3 regions of the Streptomyces sp. NBC_00029 genome follow, and region 1 is predicted to be linked to each of the others. Evidence: riboswitches for the same ligand, from Rfam matches in the RefSeq annotation. Region 1 holds a riboswitch; each other region holds the start of a gene.
The links. Region 1 has a riboswitch for thiamine pyrophosphate ahead of OG753_RS29725 (thiamine ABC transporter substrate-binding protein). Riboswitches for the same ligand answer to the same signal wherever they lie in the genome.
Positions count from the first base shown of each region.

Region 2: it holds a riboswitch for thiamine pyrophosphate, as region 1 does, so the genes downstream of both, thiC (phosphomethylpyrimidine synthase ThiC) here and OG753_RS29725 (thiamine ABC transporter substrate-binding protein) in region 1, are expected to answer to the same signal.
Region 3: it holds a riboswitch for thiamine pyrophosphate, as region 1 does, so the genes downstream of both, thiO (glycine oxidase ThiO) here and OG753_RS29725 (thiamine ABC transporter substrate-binding protein) in region 1, are expected to answer to the same signal.

Region 1 covers NZ_CP108292.1:6,324,078-6,329,320, forward strand. Annotated here, with positions in the region: gene pyrH (UMP kinase) at 1-365, shown strand, start outside; gene frr (ribosome recycling factor) at 459-1,016, shown strand; gene OG753_RS29715 (phosphatidate cytidylyltransferase) at 1,016-2,092, shown strand; gene rlmN (23S rRNA (adenine(2503)-C(2))-methyltransferase RlmN) at 2,186-3,298, shown strand; TPP riboswitch at 3,357-3,466, shown strand; gene OG753_RS29725 (thiamine ABC transporter substrate-binding protein) at 3,552-4,649, shown strand; gene OG753_RS29730 (iron ABC transporter permease) at 4,745-5,243, shown strand, end outside.
Region 2 covers NZ_CP108292.1:4,616,036-4,621,278, forward strand. Annotated here, with positions in the region: gene OG753_RS21655 (hypothetical protein) at 1-340, opposite strand, end outside; gene OG753_RS21660 (glycosyltransferase) at 594-1,682, shown strand; gene thiC (phosphomethylpyrimidine synthase ThiC) at 1,741-3,528, opposite strand; TPP riboswitch at 3,523-3,668, opposite strand; gene OG753_RS21670 (YibE/F family protein) at 3,708-5,195, shown strand; gene OG753_RS21675 (SsgA family sporulation/cell division regulator) at 5,211-5,243, opposite strand, start outside.
Region 3 covers NZ_CP108292.1:2,863,350-2,868,592, forward strand. Annotated here, with positions in the region: gene metF (methylenetetrahydrofolate reductase [NAD(P)H]) at 1-151, opposite strand, end outside; gene thiE (thiamine phosphate synthase) at 273-908, opposite strand; gene OG753_RS13720 (Rv2175c family DNA-binding protein) at 994-1,359, opposite strand; gene OG753_RS13725 (NAD(P)/FAD-dependent oxidoreductase) at 1,451-2,671, opposite strand; TPP riboswitch at 2,753-2,864, shown strand; gene thiO (glycine oxidase ThiO) at 2,862-4,049, shown strand; gene thiS (sulfur carrier protein ThiS) at 4,046-4,246, shown strand; gene OG753_RS13740 (thiazole synthase) at 4,252-5,046, shown strand.

The DNA of each region.
Region 1 (5,243 bases):
AGAAGGGCCGCGTCGTCATCTTCGGCGCCGGCATGGGCATGCCCTACTTCTCCACCGACACCACGGCCGCCCAGCGCGCCCTGGAGATCGACGCCGAGGCCCTGCTCATGGGCAAGAACGGCGTCGACGGGGTCTACGACTCCGACCCGAAGAAGAACCCGGACGCGGTGAAGTTCGACGCGCTGGAGTACAGCGAGGTCCTCTCACGCGACCTCAAGGTCGCCGATGCCACCGCGATCACGCTCTGCCGCGACAACAAGCTGCCGATCCTCGTGTTCGAGCTGCTCGCCGAGGGCAATATCGCCCGGGCCGTCAAGGGTGAGAAGATCGGCACGCTCGTGAGCGACCAGGAAACCCGGGTCTGAGCCGTCCGCTGCCGGACCGAGCGGGCCCGGACCGGGCCCGCCAGACCCGCCCGCCCGCCTGAACCATCCATATCTGACATGCAGGAGCACGTGGTGACCGAAGAGATCCTCCTCGAGGCCGAGGAGAAGATGGAAAAGGCCGTCGTCGTCGCCAAGGAAGACTTCGCCGCGATTCGCACCGGCCGTGCGCACCCGGCGATGTTCAACAAGATCGTGGCGGAGTACTACGGCGCCATCACGCCCATCAACCAGCTCGCCTCCTTCTCGGTGCCCGAGCCGCGCATGGCGATCGTGACCCCGTTCGACAAGAGCGCCCTGCGCAACATCGAGCAGGCCATCCGCGACTCCGACCTCGGTGTCAACCCGAGCAACGACGGCAGCATCATCCGGGTGACCTTCCCCGAGCTGACGCAGGACCGCCGCAAGGAGTACATCAAGGTCGCGCGCACCAAGGCCGAGGACTCGAAGATCTCGCTGCGCGCCGTCCGCCGCAAGGCCAAGGACGCCCTTGACAAGCTGGTCAAGGACAAGGAGGCCGGCGAGGACGAGGTGCGCCGCGCGGAGAAGGAGCTCGACGACACCACCGCGAAGTACGTCGCGCAGGTGGACGAGCTCCTCAAGCACAAGGAAGCCGAGCTCCTCGAAGTCTGATGAACGACACTTCCTGGCAGCCGGAGCCGGTTCCGGCGGGTCCCGCATACGATGCGCAGGTGGGCCCGCACACTCGGCCCATGCCCATCGTGCCCGATGCCGCCGGCCGTGACTTCGACGACCGGGAAGCACGCGATCGGGGGGTCGTCGCCGACGGCGGCCCCCTCTTCCGCGCCGATACGCCGCCGCAGGAGCCCATGCCCAGCCCCCCGCCTCCGCATGCCCAGCAGCCGCAGGACTCCTCGCCCCCGCCGCAGAAGAAGCGCGCCGGGCGGGACCTGCGTGCGGCCATAGGGGTAGGCGTCGGTCTCGGCGCGGTGATCTTCGCCTCGCTGCTGATCGTCAAGGCCGTCTTCGTCGGCGTCATCGTCGTCGCGGTCGTCGTCGGCCTGTGGGAGCTCACCTCCCGGCTGCAGGAGAAGAAGGGCATCAAGGCCCCGCTCGTCCCGCTCGCGGTCGGCGGCGCAGCCATGGTCATCGCCGGATACGTCCGGGGGGCCGAGGGCGCCTGGGTCGCCATGGCCCTGACCGTGCTGGCGGTCCTGGTGTGGCGGATGACCGAACCGCCCGAGGACTACCTCAAGGACGTCACGGCGGGCGCCTTCGCGGCCTTCTACGTCCCCTTCCTGGCCACCTTCGTCGCGATGCTGCTCACCGCCGACGACGGTCCCCAGCGCGTGATCACCTTCCTGCTCCTGACGGTGGTCAGTGACACAGGGGCCTACGCGGTCGGCTGGCGCTTCGGCAAGACCAAGCTCGCGCCGCGCATCAGCCCCGGCAAGACCCGCGAGGGACTGTTCGGCGCGGTGGCCTTCGCCATGGCGGCCGGCGCGCTGTGCATGGAGTTCCTGATCGACGGCGGCGCCTGGTGGCAGGGCCTGCTGCTCGGCCTCGCGGTCGCGGTCAGCGCGACCCTGGGCGATCTGGGCGAGTCGATGATCAAGAGGGACCTCGGCATCAAGGACATGGGCACCCTGCTGCCGGGACACGGCGGCATCATGGACCGCCTCGACTCCCTGCTCCCGACGGCCCCCGTGGTGTGGCTGCTGCTGGCGGCCTTCGTAGGCACCGGCTGACCTGCGAAAAGGCGTCGCAGGACGCCGGGCGGTTACTCTTGGAAGGCGCGCTGCTTCTGCGGCGCGCCTTTCGTCTTACAAGGAGTACCTGCCATGGCCCGCCCCGTTCCGGGAGAGCTCACCTTCGTCGCCCCTCGCGGGGCCAAGAAGCCGCCCCGGCACCTCGCCGACATGACCCCGGCCGAGCGCCGTGAGGCGGTCGCCGCGATCGGCGAGAAGCCGTTCCGGGCCAAGCAGCTCTCCCAGCACTACTTCGCGCGGTACGCGCACGACCCGGCCGAGTGGACCGACATCCCGGCGGGCTCGCGGGAGAAGCTCCAGCAGGAGCTGCTGCCGGACCTGATGAACGTCATCCGGCACATCTCGTGCGACGACGACACCACCCGCAAGACCCTGTGGAAGCTGCACGACGGCACGCTCGTCGAGTCCGTGCTCATGCGCTACCCCGACCGGGTCACCATGTGCATCTCCTCGCAGGCCGGCTGCGGCATGAACTGCCCGTTCTGCGCGACCGGCCAGGCGGGCCTCGACCGCAACCTCTCCACCGCCGAGATCGTGCACCAGATCGTCGACGGCATGCGCGCGCTGCGCGACGGCGAGGTCCCCGGCGGCCCGGCGCGGCTGTCGAACATCGTCTTCATGGGCATGGGCGAGCCGCTGGCCAACTACAACCGCGTGGTGGGCGCCATCCGCCGGCTCACCGACCCGGAGCCCGACGGCCTGGGCCTGTCGCAGCGCGGTATCACCGTCTCCACCGTCGGTCTGGTTCCGGCCATGCTGCGCTTCGCCGACGAGGGCTTCAAGTGCCGTCTGGCCGTCTCGCTGCACGCGCCCGACGACGAGCTGCGCGACACCCTCGTCCCGGTCAACACCCGCTGGAACGTCCGCGAGGTGCTCGGTGCGGCCTGGGAGTACGCCGAGAAGTCCGGCCGCCGGATCTCGATCGAGTATGCCCTGATCCGCGACATCAACGACCAGGCCTGGCGCGGTGACCTCCTGGGCAAGCTGCTCAAGGGCAAGCGCGTGCACGTCAACCTGATCCCGCTGAACCCGACGCCGGGCTCCAAGTGGACCGCCTCGCGGCCGGAGGACGAGAAGGCCTTCGTGGAGGCCATCGCCCGGCACGGCGTGCCCGTGACCGTACGGGACACCCGCGGCCAGGAGATCGACGGCGCGTGCGGCCAGCTGGCCGCCTCGGAGCGCTAGATTCCGCTTCTGTTCGACGCGATTCGGCCACGGGGTACCCTGTGGCCGAACCAATTTCATATTCCGACAGGGGAGCGCCACAGCGCTGAGAGTGCGGTATCCGTCATCCGCAGACCCTCTGAACCTCGCCCCGGTCATTCGGGGTAGGAAGTTCGGTCACCACTCTTGCTGTTGCGCCCTGCCCGGCGTCCGCTCGCGAAGAGCGCCGGTCGGGGCCGCGTCTTCTCCTGGACATCCCAGGAGGAATTCACCAATGAGCACCACCAAGAAGATCGCGGGTGCCGCGCTCGCGGCCGCGCTCGGCGTCACCACGCTCAGCGCATGCGGCGGCGACGCCAAGGACAAGACCGCGGGCGCGAGCGACGCCCCGAAGTCCACAACCGTCACGCTGGTCTCCCACGACTCCTTCAACGTGACCGACGCGGTCCTCAAGGAGTTCGAGCAGCAGAGCGGCTACACCGTCAAGACGCTGAAGGCCGGGGACGCGGGCGCCGCGCTCAACCAGGAGATCCTCACCAAGGGCTCCCCGCGCGGTGACGTCTTCTTCGGCGTGGACAACACCCTCCTCTCGCGCGCCCTCGACAACGGCATCTTCACGCCGTACGAGGCCAAGGGCCTCGCCGGGGTGAAGCCCGAGTACGTGCTCGACAAGGAGCACCGGGTCACCCCGATCGACTCCGGTGACATCTGTGTCAACTACGACAAGGCCTACTTCGCCGAGAAGAAGATCGCCCCGCCGCAGACGCTGGACGACCTGGTCAAGCCGGAGTACAAGAACCTGCTGGTCACCGAGAACGCCGCGACCTCCTCGCCCGGCCTCGGCTTCCTGCTCGCCTCCGTCGGCAAGTACGGCGAGGAGGGCTGGAAGGACTACTGGAGCAAGCTGAAGGCCAACGGCGTCGAGGTCGTCGACGGCTGGGAGCAGGCCTACAACGAGCGCTTCTCCGGCTCCGCCGGCGGCAAGAAGGCCAAGGGCGACCGCCCGCTGGTCGTCTCCTACGCCTCCAGCCCTCCGGTCGAGGTGCTGTACGGCGAGCCGCAGCCGGCCGAGGCCCCCACGGGCGTCTCCACCGGCACCTGCTTCCGGCAGATCGAGTTCGCGGGCCTGCTCAAGGGCGCCAAGAACGAGGAGGGCGGCAAGGCCCTCGTGGACTTCCTGATCAGCAAGAAGTTCCAGGAGGACATGCCTCTCCAGATGTTCGTGAACCCCGTGACGAAGGACGCCGCCCTGCCGGAGCTGTTCACCAAGCACGGTGTGGTGATCGAGAAGCCCGAGAACGTGGCTCCCGAGACCATCGCCAAGAACCGTGAGCAGTGGGTCAAGGCATGGACCTCGCTCGTCGTGAAGTAGGCGGTACCAAGGAGCCGGGCGCGGCGTCGGGGGGCGCCGCGCCGGGCCCCGGCCCCCGCGAGGGGGCGCGGGCGACCGCCGTGCGGCTCGCCCTGATGGCCGTGCCGCTCGCGTTCTTCGGGCTGTTCTTCGCCTATCCGGTCGTCGCGATCGTCGGGCGCGGGCTCAAGACCGACGAGGGGTGGCAGTTCGGCCGGTTCGCCGAGGTGCTGGCCCGGCCCGACATCGCCGACGTGCTGTGGTTCACCACCTGGCAGGCGCTCGCCTCCACCGTGCTCACCCTGCTGATCGCGCTGCCGGCCGCCTACGTCTTCGCGCGCTTCGAGTTCCCCGGCAAACAACTGCTGCGGGCCGTGGTGACGGTTCCCTTCGTGCTGCCGACCGTGGTGGTCGGCACCGCCTTCCTCGCCCTGCTGGGGCGCGGCGGGCTCACCGACGAACTGCTCGGCGTCCGGCTCGACACCACCGTCTGGGCGATCCTGCTCGCGCACGTCTTCTTCAACTACGCCGTGGTCGTCCGCACGGTCGGCGGGCTGTGGGCCCAGCTCGATCCGCGCCAGGAGGAGGCCGCCCGGGTGCTGGGAGCCGGGCGGT
Region 2 (5,243 bases), 1.7 Mb from region 1:
CACCGTCGGCCCCGGGCTCACCCTGCGGGCCCCGCGGGCCCGTCGGACCGGTCGGACCCGGCTTCGGGCAGTCGTCGCCGCCACCGCGGGGGCCTGCCGCTCTCGGATCGTAGTCGTGGTCGCCGTGACCGTTCCCTTGCTGCTTGCACTTGTCCCCGCCGCCCGTGAGGCTCGCCACACGGGCGGCGTTGGCCGCCTGGACGGTCTGACCCGTGGCGAACACGGGACTGGAGATTCCCGCCAATACCAGGGCAAGTGATGCGAGGGTGCCACCCTTCACCCAGCTGCTCCGCCTGGGCAGCGGGCCCAGTGTTGACCTGGTCCTGTTCTCGGGGCTCATGTACGCCGCTCCTTCTCGATACCGGATCGAACGATCTGCGATGGAACGTGTCGGTCCATCCCGGTCATCGTGGGGATCGCGGTCGCGAGCGGCGGGACGCATCGCAGATAAGTCAACTTATCGGACCAATGAAGCGCCCCCAATGGCGGTTCGAGCTTCCTTGCACGGCATTACACGGATACCTAACGTCGACTCAAGGTCATTTTCATCACTACTGTGGATGGGATCCTTGAAACCAACGGTCTGTCTGAACATGATCGTCAAAAATGAGGCTCCGGTGATCCGGCGCTGTCTCGAATCGGTACGCCCGCTGATCGATACCTGGGTGATCGTGGACACGGGCTCGACGGACGGCACCCAGGAGATCATCCGGGAATTCCTCGGCGATCTGCCCGGCGTGCTGCACGAGCGGCCGTGGCGGGGATTCGGCGCCAGCCGCACCGAGGCGATCGAGCTCGCCCGCACTCACGCGGACTACCTGCTGTTCCTCGACGCCGATGACCTGATGGAGGTACAGCCCGGCTTCCGCATGCCGGAGCTCACCCTGGACGCGTACCGCCTCGCGGTGCACCACCGCCCCGTCGTCCACTGGCGTCCCGCCCTGGTCTCCACCCGCCTGCCCTGGACCTACGTGGGCGTGCTCCACGAGTACCTGCACTGCGAAGCCGGGTACAGCAGCGAGGTCCTCGAAGGCGCCAGCATCCTCATCGTCGGCGGCGGGGCGCGCGGCCGGGAGGGGAGCGAGCAGGAGAAGTACCGGCGCGACGCGGAGATCCTCGAACAGGGTCTGCTCGACGAGCCGGACAACGCCCGCTACGCGTTCTACCTGGCCCAGAGCTGGCGCGACGCGGGAGAAGCGGAGAAGTCCCTCGCCGCCTACGACCTGAGGGCGGGCATGGGCGGTTTCGCCGAGGAGGCCTACTGCGCGCAGCTCTACGCGGCCCGGCTGGCGGCGCGCCTCGAACGGCCGGCGGCCGAGGTCATGGACCGCTACCTCCGCGCGCACGAGAGCCGCCCCACGCGGGCCGAAGCGCTCGGCGACCTCGCCCGCGTGTGCCGCGTCGAGAGCCGCTGGCCACTGGCGTACGTGTTCGCCCGGCAGGCGGTGCGGATCCCGCGTCCCGACGACATCCTCTTCGTCGAGCCCGACTGGTACGCGTGGCGCGCGCTCGACGAGCTGGCCGTGGCCGCGTACTGGACCGGCGCCTACCAGGAGTCGCTGGAATGCAGCGAGCGCCTCCTCCAGGAGGGCAGGCTCCCCGAGGACCAGCACGCCCGCATCCGCGGCAACCTCGACTTCGCCCGCCGCAAGCTGGACCCGCAGTACCAGGTGGTCGCCTGACGGCGAGGGCCCGCGACTCCCCCCATAGGGTCGCGGGTCCTCACCATCGGCGGTTGCGTCAGTCGGCCAGCGGCAGGTAGACGCGGTTGCCCGAGGCCGCGAACTCGGCGGACTTCTCCGCCATGCCGGCCTGGATCTCGTCCGCCTTCAGGTCGCCGCCGTGCTCACGGCGGATGTCCTGCGAGATCTTCATCGAACAGAACTTCGGACCGCACATGGAGCAGAAGTGCGCGGTCTTGGCCGGCTCGGCCGGGAGGGTCTCGTCGTGGAACTCGCGGGCCGTGTCCGGGTCGAGGGCCAGGTTGAACTGGTCCTCCCAGCGGAACTCGAACCGCGCGTCCGACAGGGCGTCGTCCCACTCCTGGGCGCCCGGGTGCCCCTTGGCCAGGTCCGCGGCGTGCGCCGCGATCTTGTAGGTGATGACGCCGGTCTTGACGTCGTCACGGTTGGGCAGGCCCAGGTGCTCCTTGGGCGTGACGTAGCAGAGCATCGCGGTGCCCCACCAGGCGATCATCGCGGCGCCGATGCCCGAGGTGATGTGGTCGTAGGCGGGCGCGACGTCCGTGGTCAGCGGGCCGAGCGTGTAGAACGGCGCCTCCTCGCAGATCTCCTGCTGGAGGTCGATGTTCTCCTTGATCTTGTGCATCGGGACATGGCCCGGGCCCTCGATCATCGTCTGGACGTTGTGGCGCTTGGCGATGGTGTTCAGCTCGCCCAGCGTCTTCAGCTCGGCGAACTGGGCCGCGTCGTTGGCGTCCGCGATCGAGCCGGGGCGCAGTCCGTCACCGAGGGAGTACGTGACGTCGTACGTCGCGAGGATGTCGCAGAGCTCCTCGAAGTTCGTGTAGAGGAAGTTCTCCTTGTGGTGCGCCAGGCACCACGCGGCCATGATCGAGCCACCGCGCGAGACGATGCCGGTCTTGCGGCGGGCGGTCAGCGGCACGTACGGCAGCAGCACGCCGGCGTGGACCGTCATGTAGTCGACGCCCTGCTCGGCCTGCTCGATGACCGTGTCCTTGTAGATCTCCCAGGTCAGGTCCTCGGCGCGGCCGTCGACCTTCTCGAGCGCCTGGTAGAGCGGCACGGTGCCGATCGGGACGGGAGAGTTGCGCAGCACCCACTCGCGCGTGGTGTGGATGTTGCGGCCGGTGGAGAGGTCCATGACCGTGTCGGCGCCCCACTTGGTCGCCCAGGTCATCTTGTCGACCTCCTCCTCGATGGAGGAGGTGACCGCGGAGTTGCCGATGTTGGCGTTGACCTTCACCAGGAACCGCTTGCCGATGATCATCGGCTCGATCTCGGGGTGGTTCACGTTCGCCGGAAGCACGGCGCGACCTGCGGCGATCTCCTCGCGGACGACCTCGGGGGAGACGTTCTCGCGGATCGCGACGTACTCCATCTCCGGGGTGATCTCACCGCGGCGGGCGTACGCGAGCTGCGTGACGGCGGCGCCGCCACGGCCGCGGCGGGGCTGCCGAGGGCGGCCCGGGAAGACCGCGTCGAGGTTCTTGAGGCCACCGCGCGGCGAGGTGTGCTTGATGCCGTCGTCCTCGGGGCGCGCGGGGCGGCCCGCATACTCCTCGGTGTCACCGCGGCTGATGATCCAGTTCTCGCGCAGCGGCGCGAGGCCGCGGCGGACGTCGGTCTCGATCTGCGGGTCGGTGTACGGGCCGGACGTGTCGTAGAGCGTCACGTCCTTGCCGTTGGTGAGGTGGACCTGGCGGACCGGCACCCGGAGGTCGGGCCGGGAGCCCGCCAGGTATCCCTTGTGCCAGCCGGGCTGGCGCTCGGTCTGGCCGTCGGCGTCCTGGCTGACGGCAGGCGTGCGTGCGTCCTGAATGGTCATGAGACCTGATCTCCCTACGCCGGCATTACCCGGTAACAGGTTCGGCGGTCGACGCAGCCTCTTCCCGTACGCATCCGTGATGCTCGTACGGTGATCAGCGTCCTCTCAGCCCGGTGCTCCGAGCTCCCGCGTTGTGCAAAGGTGCCCCCACGCTAGCGTCATCCATGGCGTGCTGAACAGTGGGCCCCCTCATCTCTTGCGATGATCTGCTGGTGACGCCCTCGCCGCAGCCCCCCACCGAGCCCACAGAGACCCAAGGCCACAACGGCCACGAGCACGCGAGTCCCGGGGAGTTCACCGGGCACCCGTCAGTGCCCTCCGCCGGTCGCTCCGACGCGCGTTCCCCGGAGCATTCCCACGGGCACGGGCACGGGCACAGCCACAGCCACGGGCCGGCCGCCCCCGTCTCGAAGCACCTGCGCAAGGTCATCGCCGCCGTACTGATCCCCTTCGCCGCCGCCGTCTTCATCGGCATGGCAGTGCTCTGGCCCGGCGGCGCCCCCGGCCACGAGCGCACGGGGGTAGGCTTCGACCGGCAGACCCAGCAGGGCGTGGTCACCTCGCTCGAACAGGTCGACTGCAAATCCGTGAACGCCTCCCAGGTGCCGACGACCGCGGCTCCCTCCACCCCCGAGGGCCGGCAGGCGCAGGCCGAGCAGACCGGCGAGTGCAAGAAGGCCACCGTCGAGGTCACCAGCGGCCCGGACAAGGGCCGCACCTTCGTGGAGATCGTCCAGCCGGGCGCGCCGCGGCAGTTGGAGGACGGCCAGGAGGTGGTGGTGGCGTACGCACCGGACGCCCCGCGCGACCTCCAGTACTCGGTGATCGACGTGAACCGCAAGCTCCCCATGGCGCTGCTGGCCGGCATCTTCGCGCTGGCGGTCGTCGTCGTCGGGCGGATGCGCGGGCTGTTCGCGCTGATCGCGCTGGCGGTCAGCTTCGGCGTGCTGACCCTCTTCATCCTCCCGGCCATCCTGCAGGGTTCGAACCCGCTGGTCGTCGCGGTGATCGGGGCGAGCGCGATCATGCTGATCGCGCTCTACATGTGCCACGGGCTGACGGCCCGCACGTCGGTCGCCGTGCTCGGCACGCTCGTCTCGCTGCTGCTGATCGGGCTGCTGGGCTCGGGCTTCATCGACTGGGCGTTCCTCAGTGGCAACACCGATGACAACACCGGGCTGATCCACGGGCTGTACCCGGACATCGACATGAGCGGTTTGCTGCTCGCAGGCGTGATCATCGGATCGCTGGGCGTCCTCGACGACGTGACGGTGACCCAGACCTCCGCGGTGTGGGAACTGCGCCAGGCGGACCCCTCGATGGGGCCACGAGCCCTCTACCGAGCGGCCATCAGGATCGGCCGCGATCACATCGCGTCGGTGGTCAACACCCTGGTGCTGGCTTACGCGGGTGCCGCACTGCCCCTGCTCCTGCTGTTCTCGATCGCGAACAGCAGCATGGGTTCGGTGGCCAACAGCGAGCTGGTGGCGGAGGAGATCGTACGGACCCTCGTGGGCTCGATCGGCCTGGTGGCCTCGGTCCCCGTGACAACGGCACTGGCCGCACTGGTGGTTTCCGCCGACCGACCGGGATCCCCGGCCGGCGGCCCGGCCGTCAGTCCGGCCGCCGGGCCGGTCCGCGGCCGGGGCCGGCGACGCAAGCGCTGAAGGGAGTGCGGTCGGTCAGCCGGCGTTCTGCTCGTTCTGCTGCGATTC
Region 3 (5,243 bases), 3.5 Mb from region 1:
CCTCGACCCGGCGCAGGGCGTTCCAGAGGTTGCGTTCGCCCTTCTCGGTCTTCGGAGCCCAGAACTCGAACGAGTAGGAGCGCCCGGACGCGAGGAGGTCGCGGACCGTGTGTGCACGATCCGACCAGGTGGAAGCGGTACCAGAAGCCATGGGGGCAGGTTAGACGCGGCCCGGCGGACACCGAAGCCCTGTCCATGCTTTGGACACGTTTTTGGACACCCGGGGGCCAGCTCTGGCCGAAAAGCAGCCCGCGAGGGGCGGTGGGCCGGGCTCAGGCGAGCCGGTCGCGGACCCGCTTGGCGAGCTCGGCGGCGGCCGCGCCGGGGTCGGTGGCCTCGGTGAGTGCGCGGACGACCACGATGCGGGTGGCGCCGGCGTCCAGCACCTCGTCCAGGTTCGAGCCGTCGATGCCGCCGATGGCGAACCAGGGGCGGTCCTGCTCCAGGGAGGCCGCGTACCGGACCAGGTCGAGGCCGGGGGCGTGGCGGCCGGGCTTGGTGGGGGTGGGCCAGCAGGGGCCGGTGCAGAAGTAGTCCACGCCGGCTTCGGCGACGGCCGCGTCGACCTCGTCCTCGGCGTGGCAGGACCGGCCGATCAGCACCCGGTCGCCGAGGACGGCGCGGGCGGCGGGGACGGGGATGTCGCCCTGGCCGAGGTGCAGGACGTCGGAGCCGATGGCGTGGGCGACGTCGGCCCGGTCGTTCACGGCGAGGAGCCTGCCGTGGCGGCGGGCGGCCTCGGCGAAGACCTGGAGGTGTTCGAGCTCCTCGCCCGCCTCCATGCCCTTGTCGCGGAGCTGGACGATGTCCACGCCCGAGGACAGGACGGCGTCGAGGAACTCGGGAAGGTCACCCTGGCGCTTGCGGGCGTCCGTGCAGAGGTAGAGCCGGGCGTCGGACAGCTGCATGGGTGTACCCCCCGTGATGGAGGCGGTGTACGGGCCGGGCCGCGGCCGTGGGCCCGTACACCGCTGTGGAGCGAAGACGATCAGGTCAGAGGGCGAGCGCCTGAGCGCGGCGCTTCACCTCCGTGCCGCGATTCTCGCTCAGCGCCTGCACGGGGGTGCCGGGCAGGGTCGGATCCTCGGTGAAGAGCCACTCCAGGATCTCCTCCTCGGTGAAACGGTCGTCGCGCAGCACGGTCAGCAGACCGACGAGGCCCTTGACGACCTTGTCGCCGTCGATGAAGGGGGCCGGCACCTGCAGGGAGCGGTTCTCGCCCCGGCGGACGGCGATGAGCTGCCCTTCCTTGACCATCTGGCGGACCCGGGTCACCTCGATGTTCAGCATCTCCGCGATGTCGGGGAGGTACAGCCATGAGGGGACAAGGGCATCGATCTTTGCGTCAATCTCGGTCACAGGCACAAGCCTGCCATCTCGGCTCCGCCGCCGGTACCTGAGCGGCCCCGTCCGGGTCGCGGCCCGTGGCGGGGCGGAGCCCGGACGGCGGTCAGGCCACTGCGGACTTCAGCGGGACCGAGGGGTCGCCGGCCTTGGCCGGGTCGAGAGGGACGGCCGTCTCGATGAGCTTGCGGCCCTGCGCCAAGTCGCGGGGGCGTCCCACGGCCAGGACGGCGACCAGGACTCCGTCCCGGAGCCAGCACACCGACCAGGAGGGGCCGGCCGGGTCGCCACGCAGGAGCAGGGTGTCGGCCTCACCGTGGTGTCCGGCGTACTGCACGAAGCGCCCGAACTGCTCCGACCAGAAGTACGGCACCGGGTCGTAGACCTGGGCCTGCTCCCCGGCCAGGATGTTCGCCGCGACCGTCCGCGGCCCCTGGAGCGCGTTGTCCCAGTGGTGCACGAGCAGCCGCTTCCCGTACCGCCCGGACGGGAAGGAGGCGCAGTCGCCGACCGCGTACACCCCGGGCAGGGAGGTACGCAGGTACGCGTCCGTGGTGATCGAGCCGTCGGGTCCGCGCTCCACCGCGGTCCCGGCGAGCCAGCCGGTGGCGGGACGCGCGCCGATGCCCACCACCACCGCGCCGGCGGGCAGGACGCGCCCGTCCGCCAGCAGGACCCGGCCCTCCTCGATCCCGGAGACCTTCGCCCCGGTGATCAGCTCGGCGCCGGCCTCCTCGTACCAGCGCGCCATCGGCCCGGCGACCTCGGCGGGCATCGCCCCCGCCAGCACCCGGTCCGCCGCCTCGACCACGGTGACCTCACAGCCGGCCTCGCGGGCGGCGGTGGCGAACTCGGCGCCGATCCAGCCGGCCCCGACGACCACGGTCCGGGGCGCCGTCGCCAGCACCGGGCGCAGCCGGGCCGCGTCGTCCAGCGTGCGCAGCAGGTGGACGCCCGGGACGCCCTCGGTCCCGGGCAGGGTCAGGGGCTGCGCGCCGGTCGCCAGGACAAGCACGCCGTACGGGACCGGTCCCGCCTCGGTGTCCAGCTCGTGGTCGGCGGCGCGCAGTCCGGTGACCTCGGTGCCGAGCCTGAGGTCGATGTCGAGCCCTTCGAAGTCCACGTCGAAGGCGGAGTCCTCGGCCTTGCCGAGGAGGACCGCCTTGGACAGCGGGGGCCGGTCGTAGGGCTGGTGGGGTTCGGCTCCCAGCAGGGTCACCGGGCCGGTGAAGCCCTGTTCGCGCAGGGCGACCGCGGTCTGCACCCCGGCCATTCCGGCGCCGACGATCACGACGCCGCGCTGATTCTGTTCCGTCTGCTCGCTCACCCGGCCACCCTAATCATCTGACGCTCCGTCAGGAATAGGTGCCGCCTTACCCGCCCTCCACGGCCGGGTTAGTCTGGCCACCGTACCTATCGCGGGAGTCCGGCGCACCGGGCTGAGAGGGAGGCTGGCCGGCCTCCGACCGTACGAACCTGATCCGGGTCATGCCGGCGAAGGGAGGGGCTGGACGCCCATGCACTCATCCCGAACATCCCGAACATCCCGAAACGGATCCGACGTCCTCGTCGTCGGGGGCGGAATCATCGGCCTGGTCACCGCCTGGCGGGCCGCCGCGCGCGGACTGCGCACCGTACTCGCCGACCCCGCGCCCGGCGGCGGCGCCGCCCAGGTCGCGGCCGGCATGCTCGCCCCCGTCACCGAACTGCACTACGGCGAGGAGGCCCTGCTCGGCCTCGGCCTCGCCTCCGCCGCACGCTATCCGCAGTTCGCCGCCGAGCTCGCGGAAGCGAGCGGCGGCATGGACATCGGCTACCGCGCCTGCGGCACCCTCGCCGTCGCCCTCGACGCCGACGACCGCCTCCACCTGCGCGAACTGCACGCACTGCAGCGCCGCTGCGGCCTGGAGTCCGAGTGGCTCACCGGCCGCGAATGCCGCCGCCTGGAGCCCATGCTCGCCCCGGGCGTACGCGGCGGCCTGCGCGTCGACGGCGACCACCAGGTCGACCCCCGCCGGCTCGCGGCCGCCCTGCTGGCCGCCTGCGAACGCTCCGGCGTGACCATCCACCGCGCGGCCGCGGAGCGGCTGCTCACCACCGGCGACCGAGCGACGGGCGCCCTCCTCGACGACGGCACCGAGCTGCTCGCCGACCAGGTGGTCCTGGCCGCGGGCTCGCTCACCGGTCGGCTGGCCGGAGTACCGCCGGAGGTCGTGGCCCCCGTACGGCCGGTCAAGGGCCAGGTCCTGCGGCTCACGGTGCCGGCCGCCTACGCGCCGTTCCTGTCCCGGACCGTACGGGCCGTCGTGCGCGGCAGCCACGTCTACCTCGTGCCGCGCGAGAACGGTGAACTCGTCGTCGGCGCCACCAGCGAGGAACTCGGCTGGGACACCACCGTCACCGCGGGCGGGGTCTACGAACTCCTGCGCGACGCCCACGAACTGGTCCCCGGCATCACCGAACTCCCGCTCACCGAGACCCGGGCGGGACTGCGCCCCGGATCCCCCGACAACGCCCCGCTGCTCGGCCCGACCGACCTGCCGGGCCTGCACCTGGCCACCGGGCACTACCGCAACGGGGTACTGCTGACCCCGCTCACCGGCGAGGTCCTCGCCGAGCTGCTGGCCACCGGCGAACTGCCGGAGATCGCGCGCCCCTTCACCCCCCGCCGGTTCTCCGCCGCACGTCAGGAGTCGTACGCATGACCATCTCCGTCAACGGCGAGCCGCGCGAGGTCGCGGCCGGAGCCACCCTCGACACGGTGGTCGCCGCCCTGACCACGGCCCCCTCCGGGGTCGCCGCCGCGCTCAACGAGACCGTGGTCCCGCGCGGTCAGTGGCCGGCCACCGTCGTGGGCGAGGGCGACCGGATCGAAATCCTGACCGCCGTACAGGGAGGCTGACCGGCATGGCGGACGACCTCTTCACCCTCGGCGGACGGACCTTCTCCTCCCGCCTGATCATGGGCACGGGCGGCGCCCCGAGCCTGGACGTCCTGGAACGCGCACTGGTCGCGTCCGGCACCGAGCTCACCACGGTCGCGATGCGGCGGCTGGACCCCACGGTCCAGGGCTCCGTCCTGTCCGTGCTGACCAAGCTGGGCATCTCGGTCCTCCCCAACACGGCGGGCTGCTTCACGGCGGGCGAGGCCGTCCTCACGGCCCGGCTGGCCCGGGAGGCGCTCGGCACGGACTGGATCAAGCTGGAGGTGGTCGCGGACGAACGGACCCTCCTGCCCGACGGCGTCGAACTGCTCGACGCCGCCGAGATCCTGGTGGACGAGGGCTTCACGGTCCTCCCGTACACCAACGACGACCCGGTGCTCGCCCGGAAGCTGGAGGACGTGGGCTGCGCGGCCATCATGCCGCTCGGGTCCCCCATCGGATCCGGCATGGGCATCCGCAACCCGCACAACTTCGAGCTGATCACGGAGCGCGCGTCGGTCCCGGTCATCCTGGACGCGGGCGCGGGCACGGCGTCCGACGCCGCGCTGGCGATGGAACTGGGCTGCGCGGCGGTGATGCTGGCCTCGGCGGTGACCCGCGCGCAGGAGCCGGTCCTCATGGCGTCGGCCATGCGGGACGCCGTCTCGGCGGGCCGCCTCGCCTTCCGTGCGGGCCGCATCCCCCAACGCCGCTTCGCGGAGGCCTCGTCCCCCACGGAGGGCCGCGCGACCCTGGACCCGGAGCGCCCGGCGTTCTGAGGGGGCGGGGCGAAGGGGAAGGGCGGGGCGGGAGAGCGGGGTCGGTCGGTGGGGCGGGCTTCGGGGGCGGCGGGAGCCGCTGGGGCGGTGGTCTGGGATGTGTATGGGGGTTTCCCGTCAGTCTCATCGTCTCTCCGGTTCGGGCCGGCCCCTCAAGGGCGCTCCTCCTTCGTCGTCGCGTCGCTACGCGATGTCGC